Regions from separate parts of the Nonomuraea sp. NPDC050547 genome, predicted to be linked through region 1. Evidence: riboswitches for the same ligand, from Rfam matches in the RefSeq annotation. Region 1 holds a riboswitch; each other region holds the start of a gene.
What was found. Region 1 has a riboswitch for thiamine pyrophosphate ahead of tenA (thiaminase II). Riboswitches for the same ligand answer to the same signal wherever they lie in the genome.

Region 1 (5,207 bases):
GGCAGATGACGGCGTTCTTGTCGGTCCTGCAGGACTGGGCGTTGGCCGGGGGTGCGACGAACAACATCAGCGTGGCGATCGTGGCTGTCAGGACGCTGATCGCGGCGACCAACCGGCGGCTCATGGTGGTGATCAAGGGTTCTCCTCGGGATGGTGCGCCCCGCTCTCGTGGCGGCGCGCTCATCCCGTAGGGCGTGACATCGCCGTTCCATCGGGGTGGAACGGCGCATGGCACACGCCGGACGTCAGCTGACGAGCAGCAGCGACTTGCCGACCGTGACGCGTTCGGCGAGGGAGGCGTGGGCGTCGGCGGCGCGTTCCAGCGGGAACGTGGCGCCGATCCGTGGCGTGATGACGCCCTTCGCGGCGAGGTCGAGCGCCTGGGCCAGCACGTCGCGGACCTCGTCCTGCTCGGGCGGGCCCGCCTCCAGCGCGTTGTGGACACGGACCTTGCGCCGCTCGGCGAGTTCCGGGTCGATCGTGGTGAACTCCCCGCCGGAGGTGCCGTAGGTGACGAACCGCCCGCCCTCGGCGGCCGTCTCGAACGCCGCGAGCCCGAGCGCCCCGCCCACGCCGTCGAAGACGAGGTCGACGCCGCCGGTGGCCGCGCGTACGCGCTGCCGCCAGTCCTCGGCCGAGTAGTCCACGACGAACTCGGCGCCCAGCTCGCGGGCCAGGTCCAGCTTCTTCTCGCCCCGCGCGGCCGCGGCCACCCGGGCCCCGGCGTCGCGGGCGAGCTGCACCAGGAGCGACCCGGCCCCGCCCGCCGCCGCGGTGACCAGAACCCACTCCCCCTTCACGACCGCCCCGTCACGGGCGAGCAGCAGCGCCGTCACCCCGTCATGCAGTACGGCCGCCGCCTCCCGGAAACCCAGCCCGTCCGGGATCTCGACCACCTCGCCCGCGGCGGCGGCGATCCGCTCGGCGTACCCGGTGGACGACCTGGCCACCACCCGCCGCCCTGTCCACGACGGGTCGACGCCCGCGCCCACGGCCGACACCACGCCCGCTCCGCCGCCGCCGGGCACGTAGGGAAGGTCGCGGGGGAAGAAGTCCGCGCCCCAACCGGCCCGCAGCAGGGTGTCCAGATAGATGACGTCGGCGACGGCCAGGTCGACGACCACCTCGCCCGCGCCGGGGACCGGGTCGGGCGCCTCGACGGGCGTCAGGACTTCGGGGCCGCCGAACTCTCGCACATGAATGGCTCTCATGCCCCTACCCTTCAACCTCCAGCATGATTGAGGTCAAGTCAGGCGCGTGAAGAGGCCGTCCAGCAGCGACGAGAGGCCGAACTCGAAGGCGTCGCCGCCGGTGGGGTAGTCGGGCTCCAGGCGGGCCCGCAGGCGGGGGAAGCGCTGGGCGGTCTCGACCATTTCCGTCATCGCCTCGTCCATCCGCTTCTCCTCGTCGGCGCCCGCGCGGCGCACCTTCGCGCGCAGGGCCGACTCGGCCGCCTCTCCCTGCGCGGCGCCGATCACGAACATCAGGATCGACGCGGCGACCCGGTCGGCGTCGGGCGCGGCGAAACCGGCCGATTCGTGGACGGTCAGGCAGTGCTCGTCGTAGCGGGCCTTGTTGGGGCCGTAGATGACGTGGGTGCTCATGGCCGGGATCAGCCAGAAGTGGCGGACGATCATCTCGTGGGCGCCGCGGGCGAGTTCGGCGGCGGCCTCGCGCCAGCCCATGGCGGCCGGGTCGGGCAGCCCGATCTCGCCGAAGACGTGGTCGGCGGCCAGCTCGACGAGCCGGTCCTTGCTCTTGACGTGGTAGTACATGGCGGTCGCGGCCGAGTCGAGCTGGGCGCCGAGCCGCCGCATGTTCAGGCCGGCCACGCCCTCGGCGTCCAGGACCTCGACGGCGGCCAGGACGATCTGCTCTTTGGTCAGCGACATACCGCCATCATATTGCACTTAGTTCAACAACGCCTTAGGGTTTTACTAAGTTCAAAATGAGGAGACTTCCATGAACGCCCGTATCGCCGCAGCGGTGATCCAGCTACTGACCGTGGTCCCGTTCCTGCTGGGGATCTACTCCGTGACCTTCTACGGCGCCGCCGCCCAGCGAGCCGCCGAGACCGAGATGGCCCGCCAGAACCAGCCCCTGGAGCTGCTGACCCGGAACGGCATCAGCTTCGCCGGCAGCGAGGGCCTGGCGATCGTGATCATCGTCATCCTGGTGGCCCTGGCGCTGCTCAACCTGACCGGCAGGCGGATCGGCCGGATCCTGTCCTGGATCTTCCAGCCGATCCTGCTCGTGCTCGGCGTCGTCATCATTCCCGGTCAGGTGTTCACGGCCCGCTTCCTGGAGCCGGTGCTGCCCGGCGTGGACACGCACGCGCTGGTCGCCGCGGCCCTGGACGCCATGCCCGCATGGGCGACGGCCGCGAGCTGGGCCAAGCTCGTGCTCACCACCGCCGGCTCGATCGCCGTCGTGGTGCTGCTGATCCGGGCGGCTAAAGCCACTTCGCGGTAGGCCAGGACTCCAGTTGCCAGGCGCTGTCCCAGAACATCCACTCGAACTCCGCCGCCTTCACGAAGGCCGCCCGCATCTGCTCCAGGAGCGCCGGGTCGGCCTCGGCGGCGAGGCGGTCGGTGATCTGCTTGGCACGGGTGACCGACGCGGCGTACTCGGGGTCGGCGTAGGTGGCGATCCAGGCGCGGTACGGATGGGTCTCGGAGCTGCGGCCCACCAGCGCGGTGCCGACGTCCTCGTAGATCCAGAAGCAGGGCAGCACCGCCGCCGCCAGCACCGGGTACGGCGCCGACAGCGCGGTGGCCTGCAGCCAGGAGGAGTAGCCGAGGGCCGTCGGCGAGGTGGGCACGCCGGTCAGGTCGGCGGCCGTCAGGCCGTACTGCTCGATGTAGCCCTCGTGAAGGGTGCGCTCGGCGGCGATGGCGTCGTGGGCGGCCTGCGACCAGAAGGCCATCTCGTCCGGGTCCGCCGCCCTGACGGCCGCGGTGGCCAGGGCCTTGGCGAACGCCTCCAGGTAGCGGGCGTCCTGGACGATGTAGAAGGCGAAGCGCTCACGGGAGAGCGTGCCGTCGCCCAGGGCGGTGTTGAACGGGTGCTCGTGGATGGCCCGCAGCAGGCCGGCGGTTTGGTTCCAGGCGTCGTCGGTGAACACGACAGTCCCTTCGCTAGTCCGAACTAGATCAGGTTCGACGGGTTTGGATCTCAGCCCTTGGCGGGCACCCCGCGTCGCGCGCTCACAGTAACAGCCGCCAGTGCGGTGAGGCCCATCAGGAGGGCGCCGAACCACAGGGCGCCGGTGATGGCCAGGTTGTCGGCCACGATCCCGCCGAACGCGGCGCCGAAGGCGATGGCCAGGTTGAAGACGGTGGTGTTCAGCGCGGTCGCCGCCTCGGCCGAGGGTCCGGCGCCCTTCAGGATCCAGGTCTGCACGGCCACGGGGGCGCCGCCGTAGGCCAGGCCCCAGATCAGCAGCAGGATCGAGCCGGTCACCGGCGTGGTCCCGGCCAGCGGGAAGATCACCATGATCACGGCCAGGGTCACGCTCAGCGTGACGACCCGGCGCCGGACGTCCCAGGAGGAGCCGACGAAGGTGCCGACGACTCCGGCGACGCCGAAGCCGAGCAGGACCGGGCCGATCAGGTCGGCGGGCACGCCGGAGACGTTCTGCAGGATCGGGCTGATGAAGGTGAAGGCGGCGTACTGGCCGCTGACCACGAGGAACGTGGAGATGACGGCGGCGCGTACGACCGGGTTGCGGAACTGGCGTGGCAGTTCGCGCAGGCGGACGGGGGCGGTGGCGGGAATCCTCGGCAGCAGCCACAGCAGCGCGCCGACCACCAGGAGGGCCAGCACGCCGACGGCGGCGAAGGCGACCCGCCAGTCGGTGAGCCCGCCGATGAGCGTCCCGGCCGGGACGCCGAGCACGTTCGCCGCGGTCGCGCCGCCGAAGGCCAGCGAGGTGGCCCGCGCGACATGACGTTCCGGCACCAGCCGTACGGCGATGCCCGCCGCGAGCGCCCAGAACCCGCCGATCCCGATGCCGACCAGGAACCGGGAGGCCAGCATGACGCCGAAGTTGGGCGCCACCACGGAGACCGCGTTGGCCACCACCATCAGGCTGAGCAACCCGATCAGCACGGTACGCCGGTCCAGCCGCCCGATCGCCACGGGCAGCAGGGGCGCGGTGGCGGAGGCGACCAGGCCGGGCACGGTCACCATGAGCCCGGCGGCGCCCTCGGAGATGTCCAAGGAGCCGCCGATGGCGGTGAGCAGGCCCACGGGCAGCTGCTCCACGGTGACCATGGCGAACGTGCCCACGGCCACGGCAGCCACGGCCAGCCATTCCTTCAGTGAGACCTCTTCTTGCGTGACGATGGACACGCTGATCACCTCTCATTGATAATCTCAACGTTGAGATATCATCACTTTATTGTGTGAACGTCAAGTCTATGAACGCTAAGAGGTTTCGCATGAGTGACGCGGTGGACATGCTGCTGGCCCAGTGGAAGAGGGAACGCCCCGACATCGACCCCTCCCCGATGGGGGTCATCGGCCGAGTCTCCCGGCTCAGCCTGCTGTTCGGCGGCGAGCTCAAGGCGTTCTTCCAGGAGCACGGGCTGGAGCGGTGGGAGTTCGACGTGCTGGCCACGCTGCGCAGGTCCGGCGCGCCGTACGAGCTGAGCGCGGGGGAACTGCTCAAGGCGGCCATGGTCACCTCGGGCGCGATCACCAACCGGATCGACCGCATGGAGGCCAAGGACCTCGTCGAACGCGTCAGGGCCAGCGGCGACCGCAGGTCGGTGCGGATCCGGCTCACGCCGCAGGGTCTTGAGCTGGTCGACCGGCTCGTCGGGGCGCACGTGGACAACGAGGACCGCCTGCTGGCCGCCCTCGGTCCCGCCGAGCGCGATCAGCTGGCGGGGCTGCTGCGCACCTTGCTGGAGTCGCTGGGAGACACCAGCCTGGTAGAATGAAGATGGAGAAGGCCGCTTCCCGTGATCACGGGGGCGGCCATGCTGCGTTCATGACCTTTCTCAGCCAGCTCGCGCGCACCGAGCGGTTCACGCTCGGCCGGCCGTCCTCCTTCACCGTCTCCGCCGACGGGCGTACCGTCTTCTTCCTGCGTGACAGCAGTCTGTGGGCGCATGCCCAGGGCGAGGAACGCCTGGTGGCGGGGCCCGGCATCACCGCGTACGCGGCCGACGACGACGGCCGGGTCCTGGCCTTCGAGCGCG
Region 2 (5,207 bases), on a different contig from region 1:
TACGCCACCGCGCTGCCGGCCCGGGGAGCCGGCAGTTTGCCCAGCCCGTTGGCGTCGAGGCCGTACCCGAACCCGGGGCGGCCCGCCGCGTCGCGCAGAGGCTTGGTCTCGCGCCAGGCGTCGGCGAACCCCTCGGCCCCGTGGCCGTATGAGGTGACCATGCCGCCGAGCCGGTAGATCCGCTGGTAGTTGAGCGCGTCGGTCCAGCTGTGCGAGGAGATCACGCCGTCGTAGCCGGCCTGCTCCAGGAGGGTGAGCGTCCGGTCGGCGGCCTTGACGCTCATGTGGTCGACCTCGATGAGCATGCCGCGGCTCATCATGCCCTTGACCATGTGCTCGCCGAGCGAGGTGAGCCCGCGTCTGTTGCAGTGCGGCCCCGGCGGGTAGACGGGCAGGCTGACGCCGGGCGGCAGCCAGCGGGCCAGTTCGGGCGGGAGCACCGCGGGCGAGATCGTGTTGTCGCGCTGCGGTCCCGTGCACGCCTCCGTCTGCCAGAAGCGGCCCGACGACAGGAAGTTGCCCAGGTTGACGATGGCGCCCTGGGTGCCGGAGTCGAAGCGGACGCCGCACAGGGCGTTGTCGTACTTGTGGCAGACGAACATGGAGCGGACGCCGAGCTGATACATCTCATCCAGGCCCCGGTCGATCTGGGCCTTGGTGCAGTGGGGGATGCCGAGCGTCTGCCGGCAGCCGAACGGCTCGGAGGTCTCGATGCCGAGCACCACGGCCAGCTTCCCGGCGGCGATGACCGAGCGGGCCTCGGCGGGGCTCCTGACCACGCGGAACCAGCCCTGGCCGGGGCCGCCGCTCTGCTGGTCGATGTAGTCCTGCATCTCGAACGTACGGCGGGCCTCCAGGCGGATGGAGCCCATCTCGTCACAGGGGTTGGTCTTCAGCGGGTAGATCTCGCAGAGCTGGCGGTTGGCCACGAGGTCGTTGACCATGATCCGCAGCCCGCCGCGCCAGGCGCGCTCGATCCAGGTGTAGTAGGCCTGCTGGTGGGTCAGGGAGTCGTGCGCCGGCCAGCTCCTGAACGTGGGCCAGCCGACCGGGTCGTGGGTGCCGGTCGGCTGACCGGTGCGGGTGAAGTTCTCGAACCAGGCGGCTTCGCCGTTCGGGAAGTGGTCGAGGCAGTCGACCAGAGCCCTGGCGATGCCGCCCGGGTCGAACGGCTTGCCGCAGAGCAGCTTGCCGCCGAACGCTTCGTAGGACATCAGGTGACTGTGCGCGTCGATGAAGCCGCTCACGGGCTGCTCGCTGCGGGATAACGCGGGGGCGGGTATCGCGAGCAGGGCGATGGCGACCAGGACGGCGAGTATGCGGCTGATCACGCCCTCAGCGTGGGCTCCTTACAGACGCCAGTCAAGACCCAATATGAGTCCTACTCGCTATTTTGGGTCCGCCGGATCCAGATAGACCTCACCGCCCCTTTCGGTGAACTCCACCGCCTTCTCCGCCATGCCCACCTGGATGGCCGCGGAGTCCGTCAACCCATGCTCCTCCGCATATTTCCGGACATCGTGGGTGATCTTCATCGAACAGAACTTCGGCCCGCACATACTGCAGAAATGCGCGGTCTTGGCGGGCTCGGCCGGAAGCGTCGCGTCGTGGAACGCCCGCGCCGTCACCGGATCCAGCGACAGGTTGAACTGGTCCTCCCAGCGGAACTCGAAACGGGCGTCCGACAGCGCGTCGTCCCACTCCTGCGCCCGGGGGTGCCCCTTGGCGAGGTCGGCGGCATGGGCCGCGATCTTGTAGGTGATGACGCCGGTCTTGACATCGTCCTTGTCCGGCAGGCCCAGATGCTCCTTGGGGGTGACGTAGCAGAGCATGGCGGTGCCGTACCAGCCGATCATCGCGGCGCCGATGCCCGAGGTGATGTGGTCGTAGCCCGGCGCGACGTCGGTCACCAGCGGGCCCAGCGTGTAGAACGGGGCGTCGTCGCAGATCTCGCGCTGCAGGTCCACGTTCTCCTTGATCTTGTGCATGGGCACGTGGCCCGGCCCCTCGATCATGACCTGCACGTCGCGCGCACGGGCGATCTTCGTCAGCTCGCCCAGCGTGCGCAGCTCCGCGAACTGCGCCTCGTCGTTGGCGTCGGCGATCGAGCCGGGCCGCAGGCCGTCCCCGAGCGAGAAGGCCACGTCGTAGCCCGCCAGCAGCTCGCACATCTCCTCGAAGTTCTCATACAGGAAGCTCTCCCGGTGGTGGGCCAGGCACCACGCCGCCATGATCGAGCCGCCGCGCGAGACGATGCCGGTCTTGCGCCGCGCGGTCAGCGGCACGTACGCCAGCCGTACCCCGGCGTGCACGGTCATGTAGTCGACACCCTGCTCGCACTGCTCGACCAGCGTGTCCCGGTAGACCTCCCACGACAGGTCGGCCGCCACGCCGCCGACCTTCTCCAGCGCCTGGTAGATCGGGACGGTCCCGATCGGCACCGGCGCGTTCCTGATGATCCACTCGCGGGTGGTGTGGATGTTGCGGCCGGTGGACAGATCCATCACGGTGTCGGCGCCCCACCGGGTGGCCCAGGTCATCTTCTCCACCTCCTCGGAGATCGAGGAGGCGACCGCGGAGTTGCCGATGTTGGCGTTGATCTTCACGTGGAAGTTGCGGCCGATGACCATCGGCTCGCTCTCCGGATGGTTGACGTTGGCCGGGATGATCGCCCGGCCGGCCGCCACCTCCTTGCGCACGAACTCGCCGCTCACTCCCTCCCTGACCGCGACGAACTCCATCTCCTTGGTGACCACGCCCCGCCGCGCGTAGGCGAGCTGGGTCACGGGCGCCCCGGTGGCCCGCAGCGGCTTGTGCCCGTCGCCGGGGAAGACCTCGGTGTTCGCGCGAGCCCAGGCCTCCTGCTCCTTGAAGCCGTCGTCGATGGGCCGCACCTGGCGTCCGCCGTAGCGGGCGACGTCGCCGCGTTCGAGCACCCACACCTCCCGCAGCCGCGGCAGGCCCCGCGTGATGTCGGGGTTGTCCGGCCCGGAGGTGTCGTACAGCTCCACCGACGTCCCGTTCGACAGATGCACCCGCCGCATGGGCACCCGCAGATCACCGAGATGGATCTTGGAAAAGCGCGCGTCACTCATCGCGCAAACTCCCTTCGCCGGCATTACCCGGATCAGGTTCTGGCGGTCGGCGGCTGCTCCAGCCGTCCTCTCAGCCCGTTGCACCGGGCTCCCGCGTTCGGACCGCGCCACCGTACCCCGGCGACCCGGGGTACGCACAAGACCCTTACAGCGGCGGCTCGTCGATACGGCGACGCTCCTCGTAGACCGTCGTCGTACGGCGAGCGTGCGGGTCCTCGTGAATCGGCTCCTCGATCACCCTGCGGGTAACGTGCATCCGGTACAGGCCGAACAGCAACCCGGCCAGACCACCGATCATGAGGACGACGCCGATCACATTGATGTCAAGACCGGCGAGGTCGAACTCGACCGCCCAGGTCAGGATCGCGCCGAGCATGATGAGGATGATGCCTCCGGCGATTGTCATAACGCACCTCCAGAGGAAACACCTATCCCCATGTCGAAGAACAAACCTGTCGTCGTGATCGGGCTCATGGGCTCGGGCAAGACGACCGTCGGGAAACTGCTGGCCCGCGAGCTGGGCGTGCCGCTCAGCGACAGCGACCCGTACCTGCGCGGGCGCTACGGCGCCAGCGCCGCCGAGATCGCGAAGGCGGAGGGCGCGGACGTGCTGCACCGGAGGGAGGCCGAGCACGTGCTCCACGCGCTGACCGAGCCGCCCCAGGTGATCGCGGCGGCGGCCAGCACCGTGGAGGATCCGCGGGTGCGCGAGGCGCTGCGCGCGGCCTTCGTGGTCTGGCTGGACGCCCCCGACGAGATCCTGGCCCAGCGGATGCGCTCGTCCGACCACCGCCCGGAGTTCTCGCCCTCCGCCATGCGGGCGCGGCGCGAGCCGTACTTCCTGCAGCTCGCCGACCTGCGGCTCGACGTCTCCACGGCCACCCCGGAAAACACGGCGACAACCATTTACGAGGCTCTATAAATTAGGGAAATGTTCGCGAACAAACCCACCCTCGCCGGTGACCGGGTCACCCTCGTACCCGTCGGGCCCGAACACGTCGAGGGCCTGATCGAGCTCTGCGACGACCCCGAGGTCGCCCGGCTCACGGGCTCCCATGCCCGCGACGGGATCTCCCCCAAGGCGGCCCTGGAGTGGTACACCACCCGGCGCGACCACGAGGACCGGCTCGACCTGGCCATCATGGCCGCGGACGGGTACGTCGGCGAGATCGTGCTCAACGAGCTCGACAAGGACAACCTGTCGTGCAACCTGCGCATCGCCCTGGTCGGCGCGCGGGCGTTCGGCAAGGGCTACGGCACAGAAGCCATCCGCCTGGTGCTCGGCCACGCGTTCGCCACAACCCCTCTGCACCGCATCGAGCTGGGCGTATACGATTTCAACGACCGCGCCAAGCACGTCTACGAGAAGTCCGGCTTCGTGCGGGAGGGCGTGCTGCGTGACGCGCTGCTGTGGGAGGGACAGTGGTACGACTCGGTGACGATGTCCGTGCTGCGTACGGAGTGGAAACCCCTGTCATAATGATCATGACGCACGGGTCCCTCGAGGCGCGCGAGGGACCTGTGGCGTTGCGGCCGGCAACCAATTCCGCGTTGTGCGCATCTAAGGGGCAGTGACGATGCGCTTGGTGCCCGGTGACCCCGAACGGCTTGGCGGCTACTGGCTGGCCGGCCGGCTCGGCGCGGGCGGCCAGGGCGTCGTCTACGACGCCTACGACGCCGAGGGCCGTCGCTTCGCGGTGAAGGTCCTGCACGGCGGGCTGAGCGGGCAACTGGCCAAGGAGGCCGCGGCGGCCGGCAGGGTGGCCTCCTTCTGCACCGCCCGCGTGGTCGAGGCCAGGCTGGACGCCGAGCGGCCGTACATCGTCAGCGAGTTCGTCGAGGGCCCCAACCTGCGCCAGGCGCTCGAACGCCACGGCCCCTACTCCGGCGACTCCCTGCTCAGGCTGGCCGTCGCGCTGGCCACCGCGCTGGCGGCCGTCCACAGCTCGGGCGTCGTGCACCGCGACCTCAAGCCGGAGAACGTGCTGCTCGGGCCGGACGGGCCCCGGGTGATCGACTTCGGCGTCGCGCGCACCACCGACGGGGCCAGCACGAGCTTCATCGGCGGCACCCCCACCTACATGGCCCCCGAGGTCTTCACCGGCCGCCGCG
Region 3 (5,207 bases), on a different contig from region 1:
GCTCGCTGCCGCCGGAGTCGCTGGCGGCCGCGCAGCCGTTGCACGACCACATGCGCACCGAGCTGATGTGCGGCCAGTACCTGGACCTGCTGGAGCAGGCCCACGGCGAGAACTCCTTCGACTCGGCGCTGCGCGTGGCGCTGTACAAGAGCGGCAAGTACTCGGTGGAGCAGCCGTTGCGGCTCGGGCTCGTGCTCGCGGCCCGCAGCGCGCAGCCGTGGATCGACGAGCTCTGCGTGGAGTACGGCCGGCGCGTCGGCATCGCCTTCCAGCTGCGCGACGACATCCTGGGCGTGTTCGGCGACCCCGCGCAGACGGGCAAGCCGGCCGGGGACGACCTGCGCGAGGGCAAGCGGACGATGCTGGTGGCCAAGACGCTGGCGGCCGCCTCTTCCGACGACGCCCAGATCGTGCGCCGCCTGCTGGGTGATCCGGCGCTGGACGAGCAGGGGGTGGCGACGCTGCGCGGCATCATCGCCGACACCGGGGCGCTGCAGGAGTGCGAGGACCTGATCGCGTCCTACCTGGACGAGGCGCTCGCGGCGCTGGCCAGGGCGCCGATCACGGAGGAGGCGCGGGCGGCGCTGGACGGCCTGGCCGTCGCCGCCACGTCCCGCAAGTCCTGACCTTCCTGATCGCCCGCTCCAGGCACTCCGGCAGAAGGGCGAAGCCGTACGTCTGACCGACGCACGGCCCCGAACACCTACCGCATCAGGCGGCGGACAGCCGCTTGGCGAACTCGGCCGCCGCGGCGCCCGGGTCGGGCGCCTCGGTGATGGCACGGACGACCACGGCGCGGCGCACCCCGTAGGAGAGCACCTCGTCGAGGTTGTCCAGGTCGATGCCGCCGATGCCGAACCACGGCCGGTCCGTGCCGAGCGCCGCCGCGTGCCTCAGCAGCGCGGGTCCGGGCGCGTGGCGTCCGGGCTTGGTCGGCGTCGGCCAGATCGGGCCGCAGCAGTAGTAGTCGACGCCCGGCTCCACCGCGGCGGCGGAAGCCTCCGCGGCGGAGTGGGTGGACCGTCCGATGACGATGTCGTCGCCGAGGATCTCTCGCGCGACCGTCACGGGAAGGTCGTCCTGCCCCAGGTGGAGCACGTCTGGTCGGGCCGCGTAGGCGATGTCGGCCCGGTCGTTGACGGCGAGCAGTTTGCCGTGCCGGTCGCAGGCGTCGCGGAAGACCTCGAGCAGCGCGAGCTCTTCGCGCGCCTCGAGTCCCTTCTCCCGCAACTGGACGATGTCCACGCCGTTGGCCAGCACGGCGTCGAGGAAGTCGGCCAGGTCGCCGCGCCCTCGCCGCCCGTCGGTGCAGAGGTAGAGGCGGGCCTCAGAAACCGAGGGCTTGGGCACGCCGCTTGACCTCTGTGTGTCTACCGGCCTTGATCGCGTCAACGGGCGATCCTGGCAGTGAGTCATCTGGGGTGAAGAGCCAGCGCAGGGCTTCGGCCTCGTCGTAGCCGGCGTCCTGCAGCACGGTGAGCGTGCCTGGCAGGCCCTTCATCACTTCCTTTCCGTCGAGGAAGACCGCGGGCACCTGGGGCCCGCCGCTGCCTCGCCGTACGCCGAGGAGCTTGTGGTCTTTGAGGAGCTGCTTGGCCCGCCCGATCGTGAGATCCAGGCGCGCGGCCACTTCGGGGAGAGTGAGCCACTCGCTGACGAGCTGGTCGGTCTCCCGGTCGATCTGTGCAACAGAAAGCGTCACGAAACCACAACTACCACATGGAGTGCTTGCTCAAACAACACAATCTCGTAGGGTCACATCCGGATCTACCAGGCGTTCCACATCAAGACGGGCGCCAGCCTCGATGAGACGGCGGCCCTGGACGAGGTCGCGGGGCCGATCGGCGGCCAGCACGGCGGTGATCCGATCTTCTGAGGTCAGCCACACCGCCGACCACTTCTGCCCCTCGCGGTACACGACCCGGCCGCCCGCCGGGTGGTATCCGGCGTACTGCAGCATGTGACCGAACTGCTCCGACCAGAAGTACGGCACCGGGTCGTAGACCGCCTTCTCGCCCAGCAGCGTGGCGGCGGCGACGTCGGGAGAGTTGAGCGCGGTGTCCCAGTGCTCGACCCGCATCCGGGTCTGGAACCGGCGCGACCACCAGTTGGCGCAGTCGCCGACGGCCACCACGCCGGGCAGGGAGGTACGCAGGTGCTCGTCGGTGACGACGCCGTTGTGCAGGTCGATGTCGGCGTCGGCGAGCCATTCGAGCACCGGGCGGGCGCCGATGCCGGACACCACCACATGGGCGGGCACGAACTCGCCGCCGACCAGCTCCACACCGCCTTCGACGACCTCGCTGACCATCGTGCCGAGCCGCAGGTCGACGCCCTCGTACCAGGGCAGCGTGCGCGCGCCCATCTCGCCGATCGCGTGCGACAGCGGCGTTCCCGCCGCCTCGATCACGGTGACCACGCAGCCCGCCTTGCGCGCCGCGGTCGCCACCTCGGCGCCGATCCAGCCCGCGCCCACCACGGCCACCCGCGCGCCGGGCACCAGGGCGGCCCGCAGCACGTGGGCGTCGTCGAGCGTACGCAGGACCAGCTGGGGGCCCTCGCCCGGCAGCCGGATCGGCTCGGAGCCCGTCGCGATCACCAGGCCGTCGTAGGGCAGGTCGCCCTCGGTGGTCTCGACCACGCCCTCACGCAGGCTCTTCGCGGCCACGCCCGGCCGGAAGTCGGCCCGCAGGGCGGCCAGGTCGGTGTCGACGAAGCTGTCGTCGCTCGTGCCCAGCAGCACCGCCTTCGACAGGGGTGGACGGTCGTAGGGCCGGTGCCTCTCCTCGCCGAGGAGAGTGATCCTTCCTTCGAACCCGCGCCCGCGCAGCGATTCGACACTGCGTACTCCGGCCAGGCCGGCTCCCACCACCACCACGTGATCCACGGTTCCGACCATACCGGGGTCAATCGTGAGAGTGCCTGCCGAGGCCGTAGGCTGGGACCGTAAGACGCGCGGGAGTCCGGCCTTAACCGGACTGAGAGGAAGGCTTCATCGGGCCTTCGACCGCAAGACACCTGATCCGGATCATGCCGGCGTAGGGAGCGGACATGCACGTGATCGTGGGCGGCGGCGTCGTCGGGCTCAGCGTGGCCTGGCGCCTTGCCCGCTCAGGACGGCCCGTCACCGTCGTCGACCCCGCGCCCGCCTCGGGCGCCACCCACGCCGCCGCGGGGATGCTCGCGCCGGTGAGCGAGGTCACGTTCACCGAGGAGCCGTTGCTGCGCCTGGGCGCGGCCTCCCTGGCGCGCTGGCCCGGCTTCGCCGCCGAGCTGACCGCCGACGCGGGCCTCGCCGCCGGGGCGCTCGACTACCGCGCCGACGGCACGCTCGACGTGGCCTTCGGCGCCGACGACCTGGCCGTCCTGGAGGAGACGGCGGGCTTCATGGAGAAGCTGGGGCTGCGGGTCGAACGACTCAGCGGGCGCGAGTGCCGCCGCCTGGAGCCCATGCTCGCGCCGTCCGTGCGCGGCGGCCTCCTGGCGCCCGACGACGCCTGGGTGGACCCGCGCAGGGTCGCCGGCGCGCTGCTGGCCGCCTTGGAGCGCCTCGGGGTCCCGATCGTGCGGGCGCGGGTGCGCGAGCTGCTGCGCGGCGATGAGGGCGTCCAGGGGGTACGGCTGAGCCCGGGTGACACCGGTGACGGGGCGCACCGGGAGGCCGGTGGCGGCCCTTACCGGCAGGAGCGCGGCGAGCCTTACCGGGAGGAACACGGCGGCCCGTTCCGGGAGGAGCTGCGCGCCGAGCGGGTGGTGCTGGCGGCGGGAGCGTGGAGCGGGTCGCTGGCCCCGGTGCCGGTGCGGCCGGTGAAGGGGCAGATTCTTCGCCTGCGCTCGCCGGAGCCACTCCTGGGCAGGTGCGTGCGGGGCACGGTGCACGGCCTGCCCGTCTACCTGGTGCCGCGCGGCGACGGCGAGCTGGTCGTGGGAGCCACGCAGGAGGAGCTGGGCTTCGACACCCGGGTGACCGCGGGCGGGGTGTACGAGCTGCTGCGCGACGCCCGCGAGCTGGTGCCCGGGGTGACCGAGCTGGAGCTGGCGGAGGTGGTGGCGGGGCTGCGGCCCGGCACGCCGGACAACCTGCCGCTCGTCGGGCCGGGCGGTGAGCGGGGGCTGCTTCTGGCCAGCGGGCATCACCGGGGCGGGGTGCTGCTGGCTCCGCTCACGGCCGCCGTCCTCATGGGCGAGGAGCGCGAGCTGTCGTCGTTGTGCTCGCCCGCCCGGTTCGCACCCTGAACAGCCCTGCCGCCCCATACCGGCCGACCAACTACCCGCCTCCCGAAGCTCGCCTCCCCAAACCTGGCTTCCCGAATTTTCATCCCGAAGGGGGATATTTCATGAATGTGACGATCAACGGGGCCTCACATGAGGTGCCCCGCGGGACGACGGTGGCGCAGGCCGTACGGACGCTGACGGAAGCCACCAAGGGGGTCGCGGTGGCCGTGAACGACGAGGTGGTCACGCGCAGTTCGTGGGAGACCACGGCGCTGGCCGACCGCGACCGGGTCGAGGTGCTGACGGCGGTGCAGGGTGGATGAGCTGATCATCGGCGGGGAGAAGTTCGCCTCCCGCCTCATCATGGGCACCGGCGGCGCCCCCTCGCTGGACGTGCTCGACCAGGCGCTGGCCGCCTCGGGCACCGAGCTGACCACGGTGGCGATGCGGCGGCTCGACCCGTCCGCGCCCGGATCCGTGCTCGACGTGCTGCGCGAGCGCGGCATCAAGGTGCTGCCCAACACCGCGGGATGCTTCACCGCGGGCGAGGCCGTGCTGACCGCCCGGCTGGCCCGCGAGGCGCTCGGCACCAACTGGGTCAAGCTCGAGGTCATCGCCGACGAGCGCACGCTGCTGCCCGACCCGATCGAGACGTTCGACGCGGCGGAGCGGCTGGTGGCCGACGGGTTCGTGGTGCTGCCCTACATCGGCGACGACCCCGCGCTGGCCCGCCGCCTGGAGCAGGCCGGATGCGCGGCGGTCATGCCGCTCGGCGCGCCCATCGGCTCGGGGCTCGGCATCCGCAACCCGCACAACATCGAGCTCATCGTCGAGGCCGCCTCCGTGCCGGTCATCCTCGACGCCGGGATCGGCACCGCCAGCGACGCCGCGCTCGCCATGGAGCTGGGCTGCGACGCGGTGCTCCTGGCCACCGCCGTGACCAGGGCGCAGCGGCCCGAGCTCATGGCCGCGGCGATGAGGCAGGCCGTCCA

Region 2: linked by a shared signal. The riboswitch ahead of thiC (phosphomethylpyrimidine synthase ThiC) and the one ahead of tenA (thiaminase II) in region 1 are both predicted to bind thiamine pyrophosphate.
Region 3: linked by a shared signal. The riboswitch ahead of thiO (glycine oxidase ThiO) and the one ahead of tenA (thiaminase II) in region 1 are both predicted to bind thiamine pyrophosphate.

What each region holds. Positions count from the first base shown of each region.
Region 1 covers NZ_JBITGW010000007.1:203,041-208,247, reverse strand. The annotation lists gene ACIBHY_RS19405 (hypothetical protein) at 1-136, opposite strand, end outside; gene ACIBHY_RS19400 (zinc-binding dehydrogenase) at 246-1,211, opposite strand; gene ACIBHY_RS19395 (TetR/AcrR family transcriptional regulator C-terminal domain-containing protein) at 1,245-1,892, opposite strand; gene ACIBHY_RS19390 (hypothetical protein) at 1,963-2,472, shown strand; gene tenA (thiaminase II) at 2,453-3,124, opposite strand; TPP riboswitch at 3,112-3,206, opposite strand; gene ACIBHY_RS19380 (MFS transporter) at 3,175-4,353, opposite strand; gene ACIBHY_RS19375 (MarR family winged helix-turn-helix transcriptional regulator) at 4,443-4,946, shown strand; gene ACIBHY_RS19370 (prolyl oligopeptidase family serine peptidase) at 4,997-5,207, shown strand, end outside.
Region 2 covers NZ_JBITGW010000011.1:64,303-69,509, forward strand. The annotation lists gene ACIBHY_RS26925 (Coagulation factor 5/8 type domain-containing protein) at 1-1,331, opposite strand, end outside; gene thiC (phosphomethylpyrimidine synthase ThiC) at 1,389-3,095, opposite strand; TPP riboswitch at 3,088-3,200, opposite strand; gene ACIBHY_RS26935 (DUF6458 family protein) at 3,241-3,501, opposite strand; gene ACIBHY_RS26940 (shikimate kinase) at 3,532-4,017, shown strand; gene ACIBHY_RS26945 (GNAT family N-acetyltransferase) at 4,027-4,575, shown strand; gene ACIBHY_RS26950 (protein kinase) at 4,673-5,207, shown strand, end outside.
Region 3 covers NZ_JBITGW010000001.1:420,632-425,838, reverse strand. The annotation lists gene ACIBHY_RS01980 (polyprenyl synthetase family protein) at 1-626, shown strand, start outside; gene thiE (thiamine phosphate synthase) at 712-1,350, opposite strand; gene ACIBHY_RS01970 (Rv2175c family DNA-binding protein) at 1,328-1,702, opposite strand; gene ACIBHY_RS01965 (NAD(P)/FAD-dependent oxidoreductase) at 1,733-2,887, opposite strand; TPP riboswitch at 2,946-3,062, shown strand; gene thiO (glycine oxidase ThiO) at 3,052-4,236, shown strand; gene thiS (sulfur carrier protein ThiS) at 4,338-4,538, shown strand; gene ACIBHY_RS01950 (thiazole synthase) at 4,531-5,207, shown strand, end outside.